Regions from separate parts of the Paenibacillus sabinae T27 genome, predicted to be linked through region 2. Evidence: riboswitches for the same ligand, from Rfam matches in the RefSeq annotation. Region 2 holds a riboswitch; each other region holds the start of a gene.
What was found. A riboswitch is a leader RNA that binds a small molecule or an ion and turns the genes downstream of it on or off. The one in region 2 is predicted to bind cyclic di-AMP.
Positions count from the first base shown of each region.

Region 1: it holds a riboswitch for cyclic di-AMP, as region 2 does, so the genes downstream of both, PSAB_RS00490 (C40 family peptidase) here and PSAB_RS13530 (APC family permease) in region 2, are expected to answer to the same signal.
Region 3: it holds a riboswitch for cyclic di-AMP, as region 2 does, so the genes downstream of both, PSAB_RS26635 (NfeD family membrane protein) here and PSAB_RS13530 (APC family permease) in region 2, are expected to answer to the same signal.

Region 1 covers NZ_CP004078.1:98,402-105,414, forward strand. Annotated here, with positions in the region: gene PSAB_RS00470 (hypothetical protein) at 65-358, shown strand; gene PSAB_RS00475 (4a-hydroxytetrahydrobiopterin dehydratase) at 579-866, shown strand; gene PSAB_RS00480 (c-type cytochrome) at 959-1,315, opposite strand; gene PSAB_RS00485 (GNAT family N-acetyltransferase) at 1,419-1,919, opposite strand; gene PSAB_RS00490 (C40 family peptidase) at 2,183-2,674, opposite strand; cyclic di-AMP (ydaO/yuaA leader) riboswitch at 2,680-2,822, opposite strand; gene PSAB_RS00495 (C40 family peptidase) at 3,164-3,631, opposite strand; cyclic di-AMP (ydaO/yuaA leader) riboswitch at 3,652-3,793, opposite strand; gene PSAB_RS00500 (hypothetical protein) at 4,015-4,845, opposite strand; gene PSAB_RS00505 (M1 family metallopeptidase) at 4,857-6,851, opposite strand; gene PSAB_RS00510 (YwhD family protein) at 6,965-7,013, shown strand, end outside.
Region 2 covers NZ_CP004078.1:2,943,326-2,950,338, reverse strand. Annotated here, with positions in the region: gene PSAB_RS13540 (DsbA family protein) at 1-472, shown strand, start outside; gene PSAB_RS13535 (disulfide oxidoreductase) at 469-936, shown strand; cyclic di-AMP (ydaO/yuaA leader) riboswitch at 1,119-1,274, shown strand; gene PSAB_RS13530 (APC family permease) at 1,399-3,216, shown strand; partial or broken gene PSAB_RS13525 (ABC transporter ATP-binding protein) at 3,385-4,183, shown strand; gene murB (UDP-N-acetylmuramate dehydrogenase) at 4,308-5,222, shown strand; gene ymzB (protein YmzB) at 5,314-5,649, opposite strand; gene PSAB_RS13510 (MFS transporter) at 5,723-6,877, opposite strand; gene PSAB_RS13505 (ArsR/SmtB family transcription factor) at 6,939-7,013, opposite strand, start outside.
Region 3 covers NZ_CP004078.1:2,733,177-2,740,189, reverse strand. Annotated here, with positions in the region: gene PSAB_RS12635 (flotillin family protein) at 1-1,141, opposite strand, end outside; gene PSAB_RS26635 (NfeD family membrane protein) at 1,164-1,700, opposite strand; cyclic di-AMP (ydaO/yuaA leader) riboswitch at 1,869-2,054, opposite strand; gene PSAB_RS12625 (nuclear transport factor 2 family protein) at 2,966-3,433, opposite strand; gene PSAB_RS12620 (alpha/beta hydrolase) at 3,487-4,746, opposite strand; gene PSAB_RS12615 (SDR family NAD(P)-dependent oxidoreductase) at 4,779-5,549, opposite strand; gene PSAB_RS12610 (NmrA family NAD(P)-binding protein) at 5,564-6,424, opposite strand.

The DNA of each region.
Region 1 (7,013 bases), 2.4 Mb from region 2:
AGGCATTTAGGCTATAATGGATGAGGAAAGGGTATTCATCTGTTTATGAAGCGGAGTGATAGCGGTGGGTGTAAAGCATGGAAGAGATTACGGAGATATTTTACGAGACCTGACCAAAGCGGTTGAGCTCATACCGGACAGTTATCTTTTTTTCGAAATGGAACCGGACGAATGGCAGGAGCTACCCCGTGAGTCCAAGCTCGAAGTATGGGAAGCGCTGGCGGAGGATCTATTCTTTGCCCTCGGAAATGAGCCGGTAATCCAGGTTGGCAGCGGCGTAGTTATACACGACAAGGAGACGCACCGCATCAACATTTTGGTCGGTGAAGAGGATTTGGAATCGGTTTCGTTGATCTAGGCAGGAAGAAGCAAAAGCAACGCCGGATTTGCCGCATTCTGCCCTCCATGTTAAAATTGATAGTGTCTAAGGTATATTTGCCGGGATTCAAGAATACATTAAACCGAAAATAAGCGTTTTTCCTGGCGCATCCCTTGGACGTAAGACACTGAGGGATGTTTTGTTTAACGGGAAGGCGAATGGAACTTAAACGGCTGCTTTTTTAAGGAGGAAACATAAAGTGTTATTAACTGAGGGAGAACTGCATGAGCAAGTGGGCAGGCTGGAAGGCTGGAAGCTGGACAGCGGGGCCATCGTACGCAAATACATGTTCAACGATTTTATGAAGGGCATTGCATTCGTGGACGAGGTGGCTGCCATCTCGGAGGCGTTCGACCATCATCCGCATATCACAATCGATTATAAAACGGTCATTCTGCGGCTTACGACAAACGAGGAGGGCGGCATTACCGCGCTTGACGTGCGTGAAGCCCATGAGTTTAATGAGGCGTTTGAGAAGACCCGTTAAATAGACGACAAGAGAAGAATGTTATGAAAAATACGCCCCTGTGCCGGGAAGCATGAAGCCTTCCGCGCAGCGGCGTATTGTTGTTTCGGCGCTTATTTTTTTTCGGACAGCCACATGGCGACGTGGGCAATCTCCTCGGGGGCCAGCTTATCCTTGAAGGATGGCATTTGTCCCCGTCCTTTGGTCACGATGCTGTAAATCTGCTCGGCCGTTTTCTCGCCGCCTACCTTTTGCAGATTCGGTCCGACTCCGCCCTGAAGCTGATCGCCGTGGCAGGTGATGCAGTTCGCTTTTACGGTCGCTTCGGCTTTGGCGGGATCGGCTGTAACGCTTGGAATGGCCTCATTGTTCTGCTCGGCGACCTGCTCTTTTCCGGGCAGTGTGAACATCAGGATAACCGCAAAGGCGCAGGCAGCGAAAAATAATCCGCTCATGATCCACTTTTGCATCCCCAATCGTCCTCCCCTGTGTAAGCTGCTTCTCTAATTATAACGGATGATAAAGCGTTATCATAGGGTTTGTGTCAAAAAATTGAACGATGGGCGGCGGGGCTTAGCTTTCAAGGAAGGACTTATCATAGACCATACAGTAAAAAGGTTTTTCACCGCTTGGCGTCCGGCGTTCATAAGTGTCGGTGATCGTAAAGCCGCTTTTGCGGTAGGCCCGGATGGCTCTTTGATTCCAGGTCAGAACTTCAAGATCGATTTCCCGGCTGGGATAGCGCTTCAGCGCCTCCTTTACAATCGCTCCGACAAACAAATGCCCGAGCCCTTGCCCGCACAAATCGGGACGCATGCCGATGCCAAGACGCACCGTGCCTTCCATCGGAAAGAGCTGGGCGAAGCCGCAGAGTTCATTCTCTTCGTTCAAGACCGAGACATACTGCTCCCTCCGAATCCGCGGGTCCCCGAACTCAATGCCGAGCGCCTCCATTTGATCCCAGGACAGCCAGCCGTAAATATTGTAGGGCGCCTTGTAATGCCAACCGCAGATGTCTCTGGCATGCGCAGATGTCATGGGCCCGACATGGAAGATGACGTTGGAGCTAATCATTGATTCAGCGACCTCCTCTCCCCGGTAAGGGAAACCTATATATTAAATTATATACAAAAAAAGGCGATTTCGACGCAAAAACTTTGCAGTCCGGAAAGAGAGCATGGGAGCGCAGGTGATTTCAGGAAGTTATGGCCGAGGGGAAATGGTGTGTTTGACGAATCCAGGAGGGGGTATTATACAAGTAACAGCTTTAATGGTTCTTATAAAAAACAAAAACCCCTTCCCGGGGCTAAAGCCCGAAAGGGGTTCTACGGTCAATCTTACTGTACATCATCATTATCTACGGAATCAACGGCTGCGGTTTGATAGGCACTGGAGGCCATAACCCGTTTGGCGCCAACAAAACGATTGACATAATAGCTGTCGTTCAGGGAGGTAATGGTAACGCCCTTCGAAGACGAAGCATGGGCGAATTTACCGGAGCCGACGTAAATGCCGACATGGGAGACACCTTTACCGGTGGTGTTAAAGAATACAAGATCGCCTGCTCTCAGTTCGCTGCGGGATACCGCATCTCCCATTCTGAATTGGGAGCCCGACTGGTGCGGCAGATCAATGCCAATCTTATTGAATACATACATGGTAAATCCGGAGCAATCGAACCCGCTTGTGCTCGTGCCGCCGGATACATACTTGGTTCCAATGGCGCCGTCAATCACTTTATCCATTTTGGAATCTGCAAAGGCGCTGCCTGCTCCGAGTGTGAGAACGATGGAAAAGCTGATGAATGCTGCTGCCAACTTCTTCTTCAAAAGATTAAACTCCTTCCAAATGCCTGCGAGGTTAGCTTAAGGATTCGGTAGAAGGTCCCCTATGACCCCTCAATGAATAGGAGGTCAATTCACCCAAAGATGGTTCCCCCGCTTCCCTAATGGTTAGGGAACTCGGCACATACGATATAGTGTTCGGATTATGTCCTGTAAATCATGACAAATTTATCGTCAAAACGTTAATATTCATTACAAAAATGTTACTATAAACTCATTGCGCTTATTGTAACAAACCTTTTATTGGATGGCAATCACTTTTAACATAGCAAAATTCGATTTTGTAGCGCTTACATTTATGAATTCGCTTAAATAACCCGGATAAAAACCGCGTTTTTATGCTAAAAAAAATTTTCAGCGCCGATTTTTGCAAAATCTGTTTCAAGCCGCCGAATGAAGTGTAGCTTAACTATATACAGAAAAAAGGGAAAAACCCGGAACGGATGATCTGGATCATATTCCGGGCAGGATGAATCAATCGTAAGCCACCGCCTGGTAGGCTTTGGTGTTCATGACACGTTTGGCGCCGACATAGCGGTTGGCCCAGTAGGATTGGCTGAGCGAGCTGATGGTTACGCCGCGCGAAGAAGAGGAGTTCGCGAATTTGCCGTTGCCGACATAAATGCCGACATGGGAAACGCCGCTGCCGACCGTATTGAAGAATACCAGATCTCCAGAGCGTAGCTTGCTGCGCGATACGGAGGTTCCTACTTTGAATTGCGCTTTGGATGTACGAGGAAGGTTAAGTCCTAATTTGGTGAATACGTATTTGGTAAATCCGGAGCAATCGAAACCGGCTGTGCTCATTCCACCGGTTTTATATGAGGTTCCCAATGTTTTTGCTATAACTGTGTCCATTTTCGAATCTGCGAAAGCGCTTCCCGACCCTAGAGTGAAAGCCATCACAAGGCCCAGCGCTGCGGCTGCGAGTTTTTTCTTGATATGTTGACCTTTCAAAGCTTATGTTCTCCTTCCAATGCCTGCGTGGTTAGCTTAAGGATTCGGTTTGAAGGTTCCCTATGACCTCTCTAGTTACAAGATCAATTCACCCAAAAAAATGGTTCCCCCGCTCCCCGGTGCCCGGGAATTTGGCCTAGTTATGCACCAGAACAATCGACTTGATTTATCATCATACGACAAAATAACAAAATAGTTTTAAATAATTACAAACTTGTTACCTTGGCACATGGCTCATTGTAGCAGAGGATTCAGGGTTTGGCAAATTTATTTCAGAGGACGAAATGTTGGAAAATATCAAAATAAAAAAGAGTTCAGATTCCTGTCACGGAATTTGAACTCTTTTTGCTTGCTTCGGTATATTAAGTTTAGGAAGCCTTCGTTCTGCCGCGCCATAGATGATACTGCGCCGCAAGCCCCCACAAATCGAATAAAGTGGAAGGGAGAGGCGCAAGCTGCCTGATGAGGAAAGCGGGCAGTCCGGGACACAGGAGCCCCGTCACCGCGCATATAAGGAAGATCGACAGTCCCGCAAGTCCGAACAGAATCCGCAGTGCCGCGGCAGGAAGAAAGCATTGCAGGGCGGTCAGCAGAGAAGCGAATAGTCCGGCACCAGTGGTATAACCGAACTGCATATACAGCAGAATCTGGCGAATGATAAACGCGTAGAGCAGCCATCCGAGAATAAACGGCAGCAGCTTCAGGAGCAGCCCCGGCTCCCAGTAGGAGGACAGGATGAGTCTGCGCCCCTCGGGGAGAAGCCAGTATAGGGGAAGCAGGGACAAGGCCCATTCAGCGGCGCTGAAGAGCAGGACGGGCAGCCCGTATTTTTTCATACCGGGAAAAAAGAACAGCCCGCGCTCGCCCCTGCTCTCCTGATGCAGCTCATGCAGGAGTCCGGCTCGTATGAACGGCGTCGCCAGCAGGCGCACGCCCGCCAGAACAAGCAGCGTCCACAGCCAGCGTCGTACGTCGGGCTCGGAAGACAGGCTGAATTGGGCGTCGATATAATACAGCAGCCTGCCTATCGCGCTGCCGCCGGCATTCTCGGAAGGATACCGCAGAAGCGCGGGAACGACGGCGGACCTTACGAAGCGGTACAGAAAATAGCCCCAGAGCAGCCGGTAGATAAACAGCAGAATCAGAATATACAGCTGTTCCTTGACGCTGCCCCAGCCGCGGGTTATATAAGATCTCATTTCATTTCACCTCACCAGACGAAAATTCCGAGCACAGTTTCGATTGCGTTTGTCAGGCTTAGCGTCCAGCGGGATACGGCGGCGGCGGGGAGAGCCGCTTTTCTGAAGTTGTTGATATGCTTGTTCTCCAGCAGGACTTCGTGACCCGGGTCCACCTCGGCCGAAACGAGGGGAGCCGCGGAGGAGAGCCGGAACGAGGCTTTTCCTCCCTCGCCGTCCCAGATCTTGTGCAGCGTGCTGCCGTTAGCAAAGGTGAATTTTATGCTCACGCCGGTATACAGGCTGCCTTTATTGGCGACGGTCGTCAGCGACTCGTAGCCGCCTTTTTTGCTTTTGCTGACGGTGATGTCTTCCACGGTGAAATCGGGTGCGCCGCCGCCATATACGTAACGGTCGAAGTAATCCTGCCACGATTTTTTAGTCACCTTCTCCACGATTTTTTGGAAATCGGCGGTGCCTGGATGATGGAAACGATATTTTCGGGCATAAGAGGACATAATCGTATCCATTGCCTTGGCGCCGACCTGCTGTTCGATATCTTTGAGCACCAGCTTGCCCCGGATATAGACGTTCTGGGTGTAGACGTTCGCATTGCCGTATTTCCAGGTATCTAGAGTTAGCGGCATCGGCTTCGTGACGAGGTTGGCCTGGAGAGGAAGGTTGGGAGCGATTCCGTATTCCTTCTGCATCAGTCTGTCCTCGGCGTAGGAGGTGAAGCTCTCGTCCAGCCAGGCTTCCTCGAACTCGTTGCTGGCCACCATTCCATAGAAGAACTGGTGCCCGATTTCATGAATCACCGTCCGTTCCAGCGAAGTATCGGCAGAGCCGCTCTCCGCACCGAAGGCGGTGATCAAGGTGGGGTACTCCATGCCTCCCGCTCCGTTTCCCGCCTTGGGAGGAACGACGATGGACAGCGTGGTGTACGGATAGGGGCCGTACCATTTGCTGAAAGCGTTGAGCGCGGCCTCGGCGGCCTGGAAATAGCGCTCGGCCAGATTTTTATGCAGAGGGTCCAAATACAGCTTGATCCGCACGCCGGGCACATTCGCTGAGGAGTAGGCTTTTTCCGCATAGACAAAATCGGGAGAAGCGGCCCAGGCGAAATCATGAACGTCATCGGCGTAAAATTGGTATATTTTTCGTCCCCCTGCTATTCTGGGGCTCTTAACGGGAAATCCGGTTGCTCCCACGGTATAATTCGCGGGAACGGAAATGGCCACGCTGTATATCCCGAAATCGCTGTAAAATTCGGAGGTGCCGTGGTACTGGTGCAAATTCCAGCCTTCTTCCCCCCTGCCACGCGCCTCTGCGGGCTCATAGACACTCAGCTTCGGAAACCACTGCCCTGCCATGATAAAATCTCCGGATTCCCCCATGCGGGCAAATATTTTCGGCAAACGCACTTCATACCGCAGCTTGACCGTAACGCTTTCTCCGCCGTTCACCGGCTGCGGCAGATGGATCTTGATCAGCGTCTTGTCATCCGGGTTGCCGTCGTCAGGCTGGACGTACTGCATCCGGTGCATCAGGGAGACGCCGTCGGTCGTTCGCACATCGGTCAGCGTTATCGATCCAAATCCGTCCTGGGGCATGCTGTCGCTGCGCAGCTTGCCGCCGGATTCTTTCATGAAGGTGGTGCTGTCTGATGCAAAGGCATTCGGGTACAGGTGGAAGTACAGATCGCTCACCGGGTTCTTGCCGGGATGGGTCCACGTTACCGTCTCGGCGGCGGTCAGGGTGCTTGTGCCCGGATCGAGCTGCACGCTGATGTGGTACTCTGCCACTCTCCGGCTGAGAGCCGGGGCGGAGCTGGCGGCCGGAGGAACGGGCATAGCGGGTTTGCCTGCCTGTTCCTGGCGGGGACTGGCCGGGGACTTGGCCGTTTCCGGAGCGGCGGCATAGCGGGAGACCGGGGAAGATCCGGATAGCGCCCATATTCCTCCGCCCAGCAGACAGAGGGCGGTCAGGGCGGCGAAGAGATAAGTCGTACGGAATCGTCGCTTCATACTGTAATTCCTCCCGTTGACAAGCTTCTACGGGATGTATATGTTGGCATTCGCCGTATTATTAGCTAAAATTAAATTATTCAAGATGATTACACCAGGGAAGGAAGTGCGGCATGGACAACAAGCAGCCGGATGGCAAGAAGCAGATTGCTTTGAATATTG
Region 2 (7,013 bases):
GGCCTGCGCCCGGTTCTCCGGTGAAGTCAAGCCGCAGCTTGTAGAGGATTACATCGACAAAGGCAAAGCTGCCTTGTATTTTGTCAATATGTCCTTTCTCGGGCCTGATTCCAAGACCGCTTCATTCGCGGCGCTGTCAGTTTACCATCAGAACAGCGAAGCGTTCTGGAAATATTACGATGCCCTGTACGCTAATCAGGGGGACGAGAATACCGAGTGGGCGACGGAGGATTTCTTGGTAGAGCTTGCGCAAAAAGAGAAGATTGACATCGATTACAATCTGCTGCGCAAGGATATTAAGGAACGGACCTATGCCGATGAGCTGGCGGACGATAACGCGATTGCGGAGAACAACCATGTTACAAGCACACCCTCGCTGTTTATTAATGGTATAAAGACCAATGAGCCTTTCAATCTTGAAGCGATCGTCAAAGCGATTGAAACGGCGTCCAAGGCGGTTGAGACAGAATGAAAGCATTCTCCGGCTTCTTGAGTCGGCATGGTCTCTACCTGGCCTGGTTTGTATCCCTGGTTGCCACAGCCGGCAGCCTCTATTTAAGCGAGGTGTTGAAATATGAGCCATGCAAGCTCTGCTGGTTCCAGCGGATTTTCATGTACCCTCAGGTGATTCTTCTCGGCATCGCGACTTACCGGAATGATAAGAAGATTATTTCTTATATCCTTCCGCTGTGTGCCATTGGTGGCAGCATATCGCTGTATCATTACGCGGAGCAGAAAATTCCGGCGCTAGGCAAAGTTCTTCCTTGTACAGTCGGTGTTCCATGCACGAAAGATTACCTGAATTTTTTCGGATTTGTGACAATTCCGCTGCTTGCGCTGACGGCTTTTATTCTTATTGTCCTGCTGCTGTGGAACGCCAGAGAACGTGAGGAGGAGGCGGAAACGGAAGAGGCGGAGGACGGAAACCAAGTATAACGCGCAAGTTTTTTTCTTCAATGGACATAAAAACCCGTGCTGCAGGGATAATACAAGATAATGAACGACATTAATATCTCCTGAAGAGAATTTGCGTGAATTGGTCCGTTTTTCAATTCTTTTTCATCATTTTCACTGTTTACGGTCATGGCATTATGGACTAATATTAGACCTTGTGAGAAGTTGAATATGCGCTGAATTTTCCAGATGGAAAAACGGGGGAACCAACTTGACCGCTTAGACGGCCAACGGGGTGAATCGGTACCGAACCTTCGGACCGTAGGGCTTCCACAGCCCGAATCCGCCAGCTAACCTCGTAAGCAACAGTGGGATAATGATCATGCATAAGCATGCGGTCATTTCCGTATGCTTTTTTTTGTGCCCTTATTTATGAAAATCCACCACTGAAAACGGCGCGCGGTACTACCGTTTCAACTCACAAAAGAGAGGAACTGTATCCAAATGGTAAGCAGAGTAAAACGACTATTGATCGGTCGTCCCAGAAAATCAACCGAACTTGACAACGAAAAGTTAACCAAAGTGAAGGCACTAGCCGTTCTGTCGTCGGACGCACTGTCGTCGGTCGCTTACGGAACGGAACAGATTTTGATTGTGCTGGTAGCAGCAGGTTTTACGGCTATCTGGTATTCATTACCGATTGCCCTCGCGGTATTGGGACTACTGGCAATTCTGATTTTATCTTATCGGCAGACGATTTTCGCTTACCCTCATGGCGGGGGAGCCTATATCGTAGCCAAGGATAATCTCGGCGTTTCCACGGGACTGCTCGCAGGCGGTTCACTGCTTGTGGATTACATCCTGACGGTTGCTGTTAGCGCCTCGGCTGGTACGGATGCAATCACTTCTGCATTTCCGAGTTTGCATGAACATTCCGTTGCCATCGCAGTGACGGTAATCATTATTTTAACCATTATCAATCTTCGCGGCGTAACCGAGTCGGCATCTTTCATTGCCATACCGGTATATTTGTTCGTCTTGTCCATCGTTGTTCTGATTGTCTCCGGGCTGATCAAATTTGCTATAAGCGGCGGTAATGCTTCCGTGCCTGAAATCGGAACTGCGGTATCCAATGTCAGCCTGTTCCTGCTGCTGAAGGCTTTCAGCTCCGGCTGTTCAGCCCTGACCGGTGTCGAAGCGGTATCCAATGCCATTCCAAACTTTAAGGTCCCTGCGGAAAAAAATGCCGCAAAAACCCTCATTATGATGGGGACGATTCTTGGATTCATGTTCACCGGCATTACGCTGCTGGCTTACTGGTACGGCATTACCCCGAACGTCAAGGAAACGGTGGTTTCGCAAATTGCCGAATCGACCTTCGGACGTGGGGTCCTGTATTATTTCATTCAGGCGATCACTGCGGTGATCCTGTTCCTGGCGGCCAACACGGCCTACTCGGCCTTCCCGTTGCTGTCGTTCATGCTGGCTAAAGACAAATACCTGCCGCATGCCTTTATGGTTCGCGGCGACCGCCTTGGCTTCTCCAACGGCATTATTTTCCTTGGCGTGGCCTCAGCGCTCCTCGTGGCAGCGTTCCACGGTGAGACGGGTAACCTGATTCCGCTGTATGCTGTCGGCGTATTTATTCCGTTCACGCTGTCCCAGCTTGGGATGATGATCCGCTGGAAGAAGCTGAAGCCAGCGGGCTGGAAGGCGAAGTTCGCCGTGAATACGGTCGGCATGCTGACCACCTTGACCATTACGCTGATATTTGTGATTACCAAATTCGCAAACGTATGGGTGGCCTTTATCTTCTTACCAATCGTTATGTTGATTTTCTTCCGCATTCATCGTCACTATCAGAACACCGCAGACGAGCTCCGGATTCAGCTGGATAAGGATAAGCCGTGTATTAAAGGAAGCACGATTGTGATTCCGGTATCGGCCGTGACGCGCGCGGTGCTGAATTCGATCAGCTATGCCAAATCCCTGACCGACAATGTGGTGGCTGTCTATGTTGGCTTTGACGAAGAAGAAATCCGCAAGATGGAGGCCAAGTGGGAAGAATGGAACCCCGGCGTACGCTTAATCGTGCTTCGTTCCCGGTACCGCAGCGTCATGCGTCCGCTGGTTAAATTTATTGATACAGTGGAATGGAAGAATGCTGCGACCGATCATATTACGATTCTGATTCCGCAGTTTATTACGAAGCACTGGTGGCAGGCAATACTGCATAACCAGACGAGCGTATTTATCCGGACCTATCTCATGAACCACAAGGATATTGTCGTTGCAACGGTTCCTTATCACTTGAATAAATAACCGGGCGATCTGCCCGCTAGCGGAAAGCTGCTGCTGGAAAATGTCTCTGGCGGCAGCTTTTTTTGTATGTACTAAGTACAAGCAGGGCGCTGCCATTACTATGCATGACACGTAAAAGGATAATCATTATCATTTGAGTTGACAAGATTAAGGGGTGAATGGCTAACGATGGAACGTTTGCATGCGAATCCATTAAATATCGGCTACGCGGAATCGATAATTGTCAAGGATCTCAACCTGTCTGTGCCGACAGGGAAAATTACGGCTCTGGTAGGAGCCAACGGTTCAGGAAAATAAGACGATCCTGAAGACGATGGCCCGGCTGATGAAGCCGACAAGCGGCACTGTGCTCCTGGACGGTAAATCCATTCATACCCAATCGACGAAGGAAGTTGCCCGGCAGCTCGCGATTTTGCCGCAAAATCCGACCGCTCCGGACGGCTTGACCGTTTCCGAGCTGGTGAGCTACGGACGTTATCCGCATCAGAAGGGCTTCGGCTCGCTTATCGCGGAAGACCGGAGAATCATTTCCTCCGCCCTTGAGGTTACCGGGATGGACGCTTTCCGCGACCGGCCGATTGAGCGCCTGTCCGGCGGACAGCGGCAGCGCGCATGGATCGCCATGGCGCTGGTCCAGCAGACAGATATTCTGTTCCTGGACGAACCGACAACCTTTCTGGATATGGCGCATCAGCTTGAGGTGCTTCAGCTTCTGCAGGTGCTGAATGAGCGGGAGGGCCGGACAATTATCATGGTTGTACATGATTTGAACCACGCTTCCCGTTTTGGGCATCATATGGTGGCGATCAAATCGGGCACGGTAGTCAGCGAAGGCGTTCCAGCGGATGTGATGACTCCGGATGTGCTGCGCGATGTGTTCGGGATCGAGGCGGACATTGTTGAAGATCCGCGATCGGGATTGCCGCTCTGTCTTCCTTACAGTCTGGCAGACCAAAAAGTTGTTTAATGAAACTACTTCTTTTGCCGAAACTTATACCCGGATAACAGGCTCCTGTCATTGACAAGGGAGCCTGTTCGTTGTTAAAGTGGGGATTGCCAAAGATATGTATAACAACTAAAGGAGCAAACCCATGGATATCGGCAAAATTCAAGAGGATCTTAAGCGGCTGGTTCCATCCGGAACGATCAAGAGCCATGAGTCGCTCAAAGATCATGTCTTCACCAAAATAGGCGGCCGGGCGGACATACTGGCTGCACCTTCAACGTATGAAGAAATTCAAGCGATCGTTACATATGCTGCCGAGAACGGCATAACGCTTACCATATTAGGGAACGGTTCAAATGTCATCATCCGGGACGGAGGCATTCGCGGCATCGTTCTGCAGACACCCGGATTAAGCGGCATCCACTCTGAAGGCAATTTAGTCATCGCCCAATGCGGCGCCCAAATTATTGATACTTCCCGTTTCGCGCTAGAACGGAAATTGACGGGTCTTGAATTTGCCTGCGGGATTCCCGGCACAGTCGGCGGAGCGCTGTACATGAATGCCGGAGCTTATGGAGGCGAGGTGGCCGATGTGCTGCAAAGCGCGCTTGCGATCGACAAGACCGGCGCCATGGTGAAGCTGGAGGGGGACGACCTGAAATGGGGCTACCGGAAAAGCGTCTTCTCAAGCGGCGACTATCTGATCCTGGAAGCCCGTTTTGCCCTGAAAGAGGGGAACTACGAGGAAATCAAGGCGGAGATGGATAAGCTGACCGAGATGCGGGAATCCAAGCAGCCACTTGAATATCCCTCCTGCGGCAGTGTCTTCAAGCGGCCGCCGGGAAGGTTCGCGGGCCAGCTGATTCAGGAGAGCGGACTTCAAGGAACTAGAATCGGCGGAGCCGAAGTATCGAAGAAGCATGCGGGATTCATCATTAATGCGGATAACGCCACGGCCAGCGATTATATCGGTCTGATTCAGCATGTGAGGGAGACCGTGAAGGGGCGCTTCGACGTCGAGCTGGAGACGGAAGTCGAAATTATCGGGGAAGAGCTGTAAAGCGAAGCTGGTGACAGGTATAGTTCTATATTGTAAATCCACAAAATAAAAGCTGCGGGAAGCGTTCCCCGCAGCTTTTTTTTACATGTTCTTACTCCAGCGCAAGCGTATATTTGGCCCGGTCCGTCTGCGCTTGCACCCTACTCTCATCCGCAGAGGCGAAGGCCAGGCCGCTGACCGCGATTTCGTAGCTGTGAAGCGGAAGGTTGACCAATTCCCCGTCCGCGTTCATTGTGCTGCCCGTGCCATGCAGGATAAGGGCACTGTCCAGATAATCGTCGATAACGCTTGAGGCATCCCTGTAATCAACTCGATCCAGCTTGAAAAAGACTTTATCCTGGTCCTCAAGCTCCTGCTTTTCGATAACTATCGTTCCGCCGGTATGCCCGTTCAGCCAATCGGCCAGCATTTGCACATGTTCTTCCATATTACGATCCCATCCTTTGCCGGATTGTCACTCTTAATCAGTAATTTACCCTGCTTTGGCCGTTTGAATCCATCTAAGCTGCCGCGACACCGCTTTTTCGAAAGAGGAAGGCGGAGAGAACGAAACAGAGCAAAGTCAGCAGCGTAACGCCAAGAAAAATACCCGAGGCCTGATAAATCCCTCCTGCTGCCGCGGCTCCGATCGTGGTTCCGAAATACATCAGGGTGTTCGCCAAAGCCGAGATCGTTCCCCGGGCGGTATCCGACAAAGACTGGAGGGAGCTCATCATGATGGGGAACAGCATTCCGGTGATTCCGAAGATGATGACCAGCTCCGCCTTGATTCCCGTAATACTTCCCGTCAGCGAGAGCAGCGGAAACAGCACGCTATTGATGATAATGCCCAAAATTAATGTCCCGGAGCGGCCGAACCGCTGGGTTAAACGGCTGCCGAACAGGCTGCCAAGCAAGTTGCCGAGACCCAGAAACAGCATGACTTGCCCGATTTGGGCGACATTTAACCCGAAGGCGCCGGAGAGCCAGGAGCCGAGGAAAGAAAAGGCTGCAAAATTACCGATCTGGAAGATAAAATAGGCGGCGAAGGCGCTAACCGCAATGCGGGAAGAGAGAAGAAGGGCATAAGGCTTCAGGAGGGAAAGCCGGTCAACCGATGAGCTTCGCGGCGGTATGGAAGGCATGAGGAAGGGAATCAGCATGGTCAAGAGGAGGGAGAATAAACCGATCACGATAAACGGAAGATTCCAGGAGTGGGCGGCGAAAAAACTGCCGATGGGGAGGCCCAGCATCTGAGCGATGGAGAGACCGGCAGTGGCGATGCCCATGCCCTGTAAAATTTTATCCCTCGGCAGCAGGACCGGAATGGAGGCCCAGATTTGCGGAGATACGACGGCCGCGCTGACCCCGGCGAGAAAACGGAACAGAACCATACTCCAGAACCCGGCTGCCGCGGCGCACAGAGCCGTTGAAACCGAGAATGCGGCCATTCCGCAGATCATAACATGCTTTCGGTTCAGCCGGTCAGACACCGGACCCGCTACCAAAGCGAACAAGGCGTAGCCGAGCGCATAGGCGCTGACCATCCAGCCGGAGCTTGCCGTGGATATATGGAACTCATTCCGAAGGACTGGTAGCAGTGGACTGATCAGAAACGTATCCGTACCGATGGCGAACATAATGAGGAAAAAGAGCGTCAAGCTTGATTTTTGCATAATATACCTCCTATTTCGTTAGTTGGATAACTATTGAACTACAAACTGATAAAAAACCGGATTACAAGGAATCCAGGAATCCGGGCAAATACGAATCGAATGTCTCTCGGTGAAGCTGTATGTACTTGGTCTGAGC
Region 3 (7,013 bases), 210 kb from region 2:
GTGCTCCCGCTTCCGCCGCTCCAGCCAGTTGAACAATTTCCGCGCTCACTTTCCCCTTCGCCAGCTCTGCTTCCGCCGTTGCTAGCCCGCGCTTGGTCGTCGTGGCTGCCTCTGCTTCAGCCTCAAGAATTTGCCGCTGCTTGGCTGCTTCCGCTCTCATAATCGTAGCCTGGTTCTCCGCTTGGGCAGGCTTGATCACCGTTGCCTCCAGCTCCTTCTGTCTCAGCTCAACTTCGATTTCCCGGACGGTCCGGTTGGCTTCCGCTTCCATCTGCGTGATCTTGACCTGTTCGGTAACCAGCGACTGCTTAATTTTGTTCTGCTGCAATTCGTACGCAAGATCCGCTTGCGCTTTCTTCACTTCCGTCTCCAGCTTAAAGTCCGCCTGCTTAATGTTCAGTTCCTTCTCGAACAAGGATTCCTTGGCGCGAGCGGCGGTTTCCGCTTCAATGGTTGCCTGATGCGCATTGGCTTTGGCAATGGAGGATTCTTTCTCCGCCTCGGCCTGCTTGATCAGAATGTCGCGTTCCGCTTCCGCCTTGGCAATGCTGGCATCGCGGCGGATGCGCTCAATCTCCGGAACCCCCATATTGTCGATATACCCTTTGTCGTCGGTAATTTTCTTAATGGTGAAGCTAACCACCTCAAGCCCCATCTTGTCGAGGTCTTCCGAGCAGGTCTCCCGCATCTTGCTGTTGATTTCGTCGGGTGTCTTTAGTATGGATTCCACCGACAACTGCCCGATTAAGCCGCGCAAATGGCCTTCCACCGAATGCAGGATAATCGTCTCGCGGTCTTCTTCCGGCCGGTCGATAAACTGCTCGCTGGCAGTCAGAATAGCGGTAGGATCACTTTTGATCTTAATCTGGGCCACCGCCTCCAAGTTGAGCTTGATGCCTTGCCGGGAGAACATCGCCTGCGCCGGAATGACATCAAAGCTCATCAGCATCATGGAGATGGTCTTATTGTTTTGGAAGCCGGGGATGACGAACGTCCCGCCGCCCTGCACCACTCTTTTTCCGCCGAGGCCGTACACAATCATCGCCTGATTGGGTGGAACCTTTTTATAAGAGTTCACGATAGTGTACAAAGCCAGCAGGATAACAACAACAATTGCCGCGATCAAATAAAGAATAACCATTCGGTTCGACACTCCCCGTTATTTATAATTGTTCGATTTCCCTCTCGAAGAGGGTTACTGACGCCATTCCTTTTTTCACCTTCAAAATAATCACCCTGTCGCCCTTGGCGAGCTGCTGGCCGGTTTCTGCCCGCACTCCAATGGAGCGCATCGTTCCGTGCAGTACATATTTCATCTCCCCAACCGCTCCATCCACTGCAGAAATACTGATGTACCCTAGTTGCCCTGTTGGATCATAATCCATTTCATTCATGCTGTTGTCATACCGAGTCATCACCCGGTCCAGCACCGCATACATCAGACAGCCCAGCAGCAAGGCAACCACGGTGCAGATCAGCACCACTGCAAGTATTTTCATTCCGCTGAACCGGGTTAGCACATAACCAGTTCCGCCCCAAACCGTGACAAACACCATCAGCGGGAGTATGGGTACAAAGCCCGGACCTCCAGCATCGCTGCCTCCTACATGCAGATGACCCGCCAGGCCATGCCCATGAAATCCGCCGCTGAGGAGAAGCAGTAACCCTACCCAGAAGCACACAATAAATACAGTAACGATAGCAATCCCCCCCTTTCAAGCAGTTCAGATAGTGCCTAAGCACTCTAACTTTCGTTGTTATAAGATTTTTCATTCCTCATACAGATCGCCTTCCCTTCCTAAATGCCCAGCAAAAAGACCACAGAAGCGGCAGGGCTCTCCGTGGTCGGTTAATTGATCATGGCGCTCATCCTCTCTCTACGAGGCTTACGGGGTTAGCTGACGGATTCGGGCAGCGAGATTGCCCTACCTTGCCAGAGCGGCTTTACAGCACGCAGCAAGGATTCACCCCAAGTGAGCGGCAGCATCAGATCGAAAGCCGCATTCACCATTGGTTCCCCCGTTCCCATTGTCGGAATTCAGCCATTTGAGAACAGTTACAATATATTCAGTTGTTGATTTGAATCTTACGCCTGTGGCAGTCTAATGTAAAACGTTCCAGATGGCAAAAGGAGCCAAAGAATGCCTCCTCTTCATGAATAAAAGCGGATTCTTTGGCTTCTCTCTTAAGCGGCCGATGATTTTCTCATTTTTGCTCCGTTTCTCGCAAGCTGTCCCATTCGGCCAAAGTCAACGCCGCAAACACCATAAAACCTTAGGATGCTTGCGGTGTTGGCAGCAGCCGAGACAATCCATGTTTATTCCGAAAATAGGTAAAATAAGTAATATAATCCCTTAACTCCCGGAGGCACCGGGCTGCTTCCAGGTCGGCCGCATAGGCTTCACGCCGCTTAAGCCTTCCAGATCAGGACTAACCGCACACCACATAATCGTTGCTGCTCCCTTGCTCTACCGTCTTTAGCTGAGCGCAGAGTCGAAAATCGTCCGTTTCTCCTTATCAAGAATCCCGCCGGTAATCGCAGTATCCCATCCTTCATTTGAGGTGAGTAAAGGGAAGTGTTTCCATAGAAGGAGTTCTTCACCGAATAAATGAAATTAAGAATATAAAAATTAACTTTCAGAAACAAAAATCCGAATATAAGATCATTGACATATCAGAAGTAATACGGTGGATGTATGCCGAAAGGAAAATTTTACATTCAAGGCTGTTATTCTCCGGAGCACCCGGCAGCCGGTTGGGTACATAGCCGCAACTCCGTCGGAACGACTCACCTCTGTATCTGCTCTGCGGCGCGAAGATTGGAACAGGCTGCTAATCCTGAATCTCCGCGCCGGCGCTTTCCTGCTTCCCGCAGGCCGACGTCTCTTCGTAAGAAAAATGTCTATCAGTGGGGATAGAATCATAATCGATCAACTCTAATCCCCACCTCCACCATTTCAACTCCTTACTGCTCGTTTAATACTTTCTGCAATGTTTCTGCATCCAAAAGCGCTACAAGCGCTACTACCGGATTCCAATAATCTTTGTAGTGTACGATTTTATTGTCTCTCGTTTCGATCACCGAGATATATTTCTGAAGATAAGGCTTGCCGGTGGTCAGGACTTGCGCTTCCTCAATTTCGAATTCGACTATCATGATATTGGGGTTCATCGCGAAGTGAAAGGTTGGTTCACTGAACCGTGTGATATCAAACCTTTGAGGGAAGTCTTTAACATACTCATAAATGGCAGCCTTGCCTTCAAGTTTTTGAGTAAAGCCTTTAGGAGCGTAAGGAAACTCGAACAGCGCATTGTCATCAAACAGCTCAATAAATTGATTCATGTCTTTTTCCAAAAAAGATTTGCAAAACTTATGGAAGATCTCCCGTGAAGCTTCCTGCACCTTTTCATAATCTGCCGGATTGAACGTCATATTTACCACTCCTTATCATTGAAATATTGAATCTGCAACCGGAATGCCCCGGCTTACGACTCTGGCGATTGTTTCCGCGCAAGGATCTCGGGAGGTTGGGCGCCAAGCCACCATGCCGGATTTGCCGATCCTTCGATGACACGTCCATCCGTATGCACATAATAGCGTTTATCGGGTCTTTGAGCGAAATCGCCATTCAGCGCCCGCTGCGTCCATTCCGAGCCGTAACGGAAGATCTCCGCTGCAACACCGCCAAGGGGATGGAATTCATTCTCATAGATCCGCAGCTCCTTGGGAGCCTTGATGAGCTCGTATAGCGCAATCGCATCTTCAACCGGGATAAGCTCATCAAATTCACCGTTGCCGATCAGTACCGGGCAAGTGATGTTCGGAACCAGATGCCAAATGCTGTAATTCGCCGCCATTTCCTTATCAAACTTCTCTTCATCGGTATATCCGGACATATACATCATATTGGCCTTGAAGCTCGGTTGAGCTTTGCTGAAAGACTTCTCCAGTTCACCGGGGCCTGCCATGAATGTGGCTAATGATTTCAGACGGTTGTCGTGGGCAGCTCCCCGTAATCCCCAGATCGCGCCCATACTGACTCCAAACAGACCTATCCGATTCTTGTCAACCTGTGGTAGCTCCTCAAGAAAGTCAATATACCGGCTGATGGCGCGCTGGTAGTTGGTTAAGGTGACTTTGAGTCCGGATGATCCGGATTCTCCCTGACCAGGCCCTTCAATCGACAGAGCAATCATGCCCCGGGACGTATAGTAGCGTTGGGCAATCTGGATATAATCCTCTTTGATCATGTCCATGCCCGGACCAAGAATGACAGCAGGAGCGTTCGATACGTTTCCTTCAGGGAGAAACAGCAGACCGAATATTTTTTTGCCTTCAAAATCCAGCTCAACCCTCTGGATCGTTTGATTGCTCAGGCGCGAAATCGCTGCGACGGACTCATTACAGCGCTCGCGAAATACGGCTTTTCTGGGATCATCGTTAAAAAATGAATATTGCGCTCTGCCCCACATCACCGCAGCACGCTGATACAAATCTTTGGCGGTTGCCGGGAAACCCTCGCTTTCATAGTGCTTTGCGCGTTCTTCTGCCTGGGCCGCAACGGTCGACCATGCTTTCGGGATCATGACGCCGCTTTTAACCAATTCAAATACTCTGTCAAAGTCTCTGTGATTGTGGCCGCATTCTTCTAACGTTGCCTTCGCTTCGGGATGCAGGGCGTCAAATCCCCCTTGTGAAAGTGCGATATCCAGAATCCATCCTTGTGAAACTGCTCGTTGTGTCATTTTTTAACCTCCGTATTTTTATTTTTAAGTACTTACAAGCCGAGAGCCGTCCAGCCTCCATCTACAAAAATGGTCTCGCCTGTAATATAAGAAGCTGCATCGGATGCAAGAAATACCGCGGCACCCGCCAGCTCATTGGGATGGCCCATTCTGCCAAGGGGAGTTCGTTCCGTCACTTTTCCGGCAAAATCTTCTTTTGCATCCGAGACGGTTTTTACAAGCGGGGTTTCAATATAAGAAGGCGCAATCCCGTTCACATTGACCCCATACTTTGCCCACTCTACCGCCAGAACCTTTGTCAGCATATTAACTCCCCCTTTGCTGGCGCAGTAGGCGACAGAGCCTGTGAGCGCAGTTGTGGACCCCACTGATGAAATATTAATGATTCGTCCACGGTTCTGCTTGATCATTTCCCTGCCCGCATACTGTGCGAATAAGAAAACACCGGTGAGATTAACCGCAACAATTCGGTTCCAGTTGTCCAATTCGTATTCTTCCGCTGGCGTTTTAATCGTCATTCCCGCATTGTTAATCAGAATATCAATAGATCCGAAACGATTTTTCGTCTCATCTACTACTTGTTGGATATCCTCGGGCTTCGTTACATCGCAAGGGATCACCAATGATTCCGTTCCTATCTTGCGAATCTCATTCGCCACCTCCTCTAATTCGGACTGCGTACGACTGGATAGAACCACATTTGCACCCGATTCGGCTAATCCCAAAGCAATACTTTTTCCGATACCTCTGCCTGCGCCTGTCACAATAGCGGTTTTTCCGCTCAAGTTAAATAATGAGTTCATAGCTTCAGCCGCTTTCAATTCTGTTTCCAATGTGAGGCGTGCGCGATGGCAAAGTCTTTTAGAGATTTAGGCGGTCGTCCGGTCACACGCTGAACTGTATCCGTAACCTGGTCTTCAGTACCGTGAAGCCTGATCGCTTCATCCAGCCCTGCGAGAAAATGAGCATAGTCTTCGGCCATCCCGAACTTCATCATCCCGGCCGCCAGCTCTTCCGTGCTAATATTTACATGTTGGATGGTTCGTCCTGCAGCAGCGCCGATGATTTCTCCAGCCTCCGCATAACTAAACGAATCAGGACCTGTGATGATATGATCTGTATTGTGAGGCTGCTCATCAATCAGCGCTCTTACGCCCACCTCGGCAATATCGTCGGCATCAACGAATCCGACCCGGCCCGATCCTGTAGCCGTAATCATCACCCCGTCACTGTTGATTTGGGCTCCGTGGTGACCCTCAGTGAAATTTTGCATAAAATAAGACGGACGCAGTACCGCCCACTCCGGGACAAGTTGACCTATTACCTGATGCACCTTGCCGAACACAGGTCCACCTTCGGGCACGGAAGCGCTGCTGAGCAAAACCACTCGGCGAACGCCGGCCTCTACAGCCCTCTCCAGAAACGGCACCATCATCTTGGATGGATCCATAACTGCAAGGGGACCCACCAAATAGATGCTATCCACGTTTTTTATAGCAGGTTCATATGTTGTTTCATCGTACCAATCAAAGGTAACATGCTCATTTGTGCTTCCTGGAGCGGAAGTACCGCGATCGGCCGTACGAACGGCATAGCCCAGATCTGTAAGCCGCTTAGCTATACGGCTTCCTGTTTTGCCTCTTCCGCCTGTCACTAGAATTTTACTGTTATTTACCATATCAATTACTCCCTTTCTTTTTTAGACTAATAAGTCCGAAATATTCATGAATAGTCAATCTAGATTAAAATAGTGACTCTGCAACCGAAAACCGGAGTTGGAACGACGTTTTCTAGATCAAACGATCTAATAAGTATAAAATATAATGAAGCGTCCAATACCGCTCCACTAATGGTCAAGCGCAGAGAGAATGACAGTTGCAATATCGTCCAAAACCCCCAGGGCCGAGGTTAATTTAGCAGCCTGGGTTAACGAATGCTTCTGCCCATATATTGAGCACCTCCTTTCTGATACCTATCTTATCCTTTTCAGACTATTTAGTCAAGAAAAAAATTAAATCATTGAACATCAAAAAAATAACTGCACCCTTCCCTTCTATTGGAAATGCGCTCATGTTAATGCTCTGTTGCCCACGCGTGTAAAAAAGCAATAATTTTATTCTTGACTAAACAGTCTATTAAAGTTTAAGATAACACTAAGAAAGGAGGTGCTAACCTTTAGGGAGGAGCAAGGAGTTCGATACAAAGAGCTCTTTGTATCTCGACAATGAAACATTATGCGAATGAGAAATACATGCTGGATGGATAAT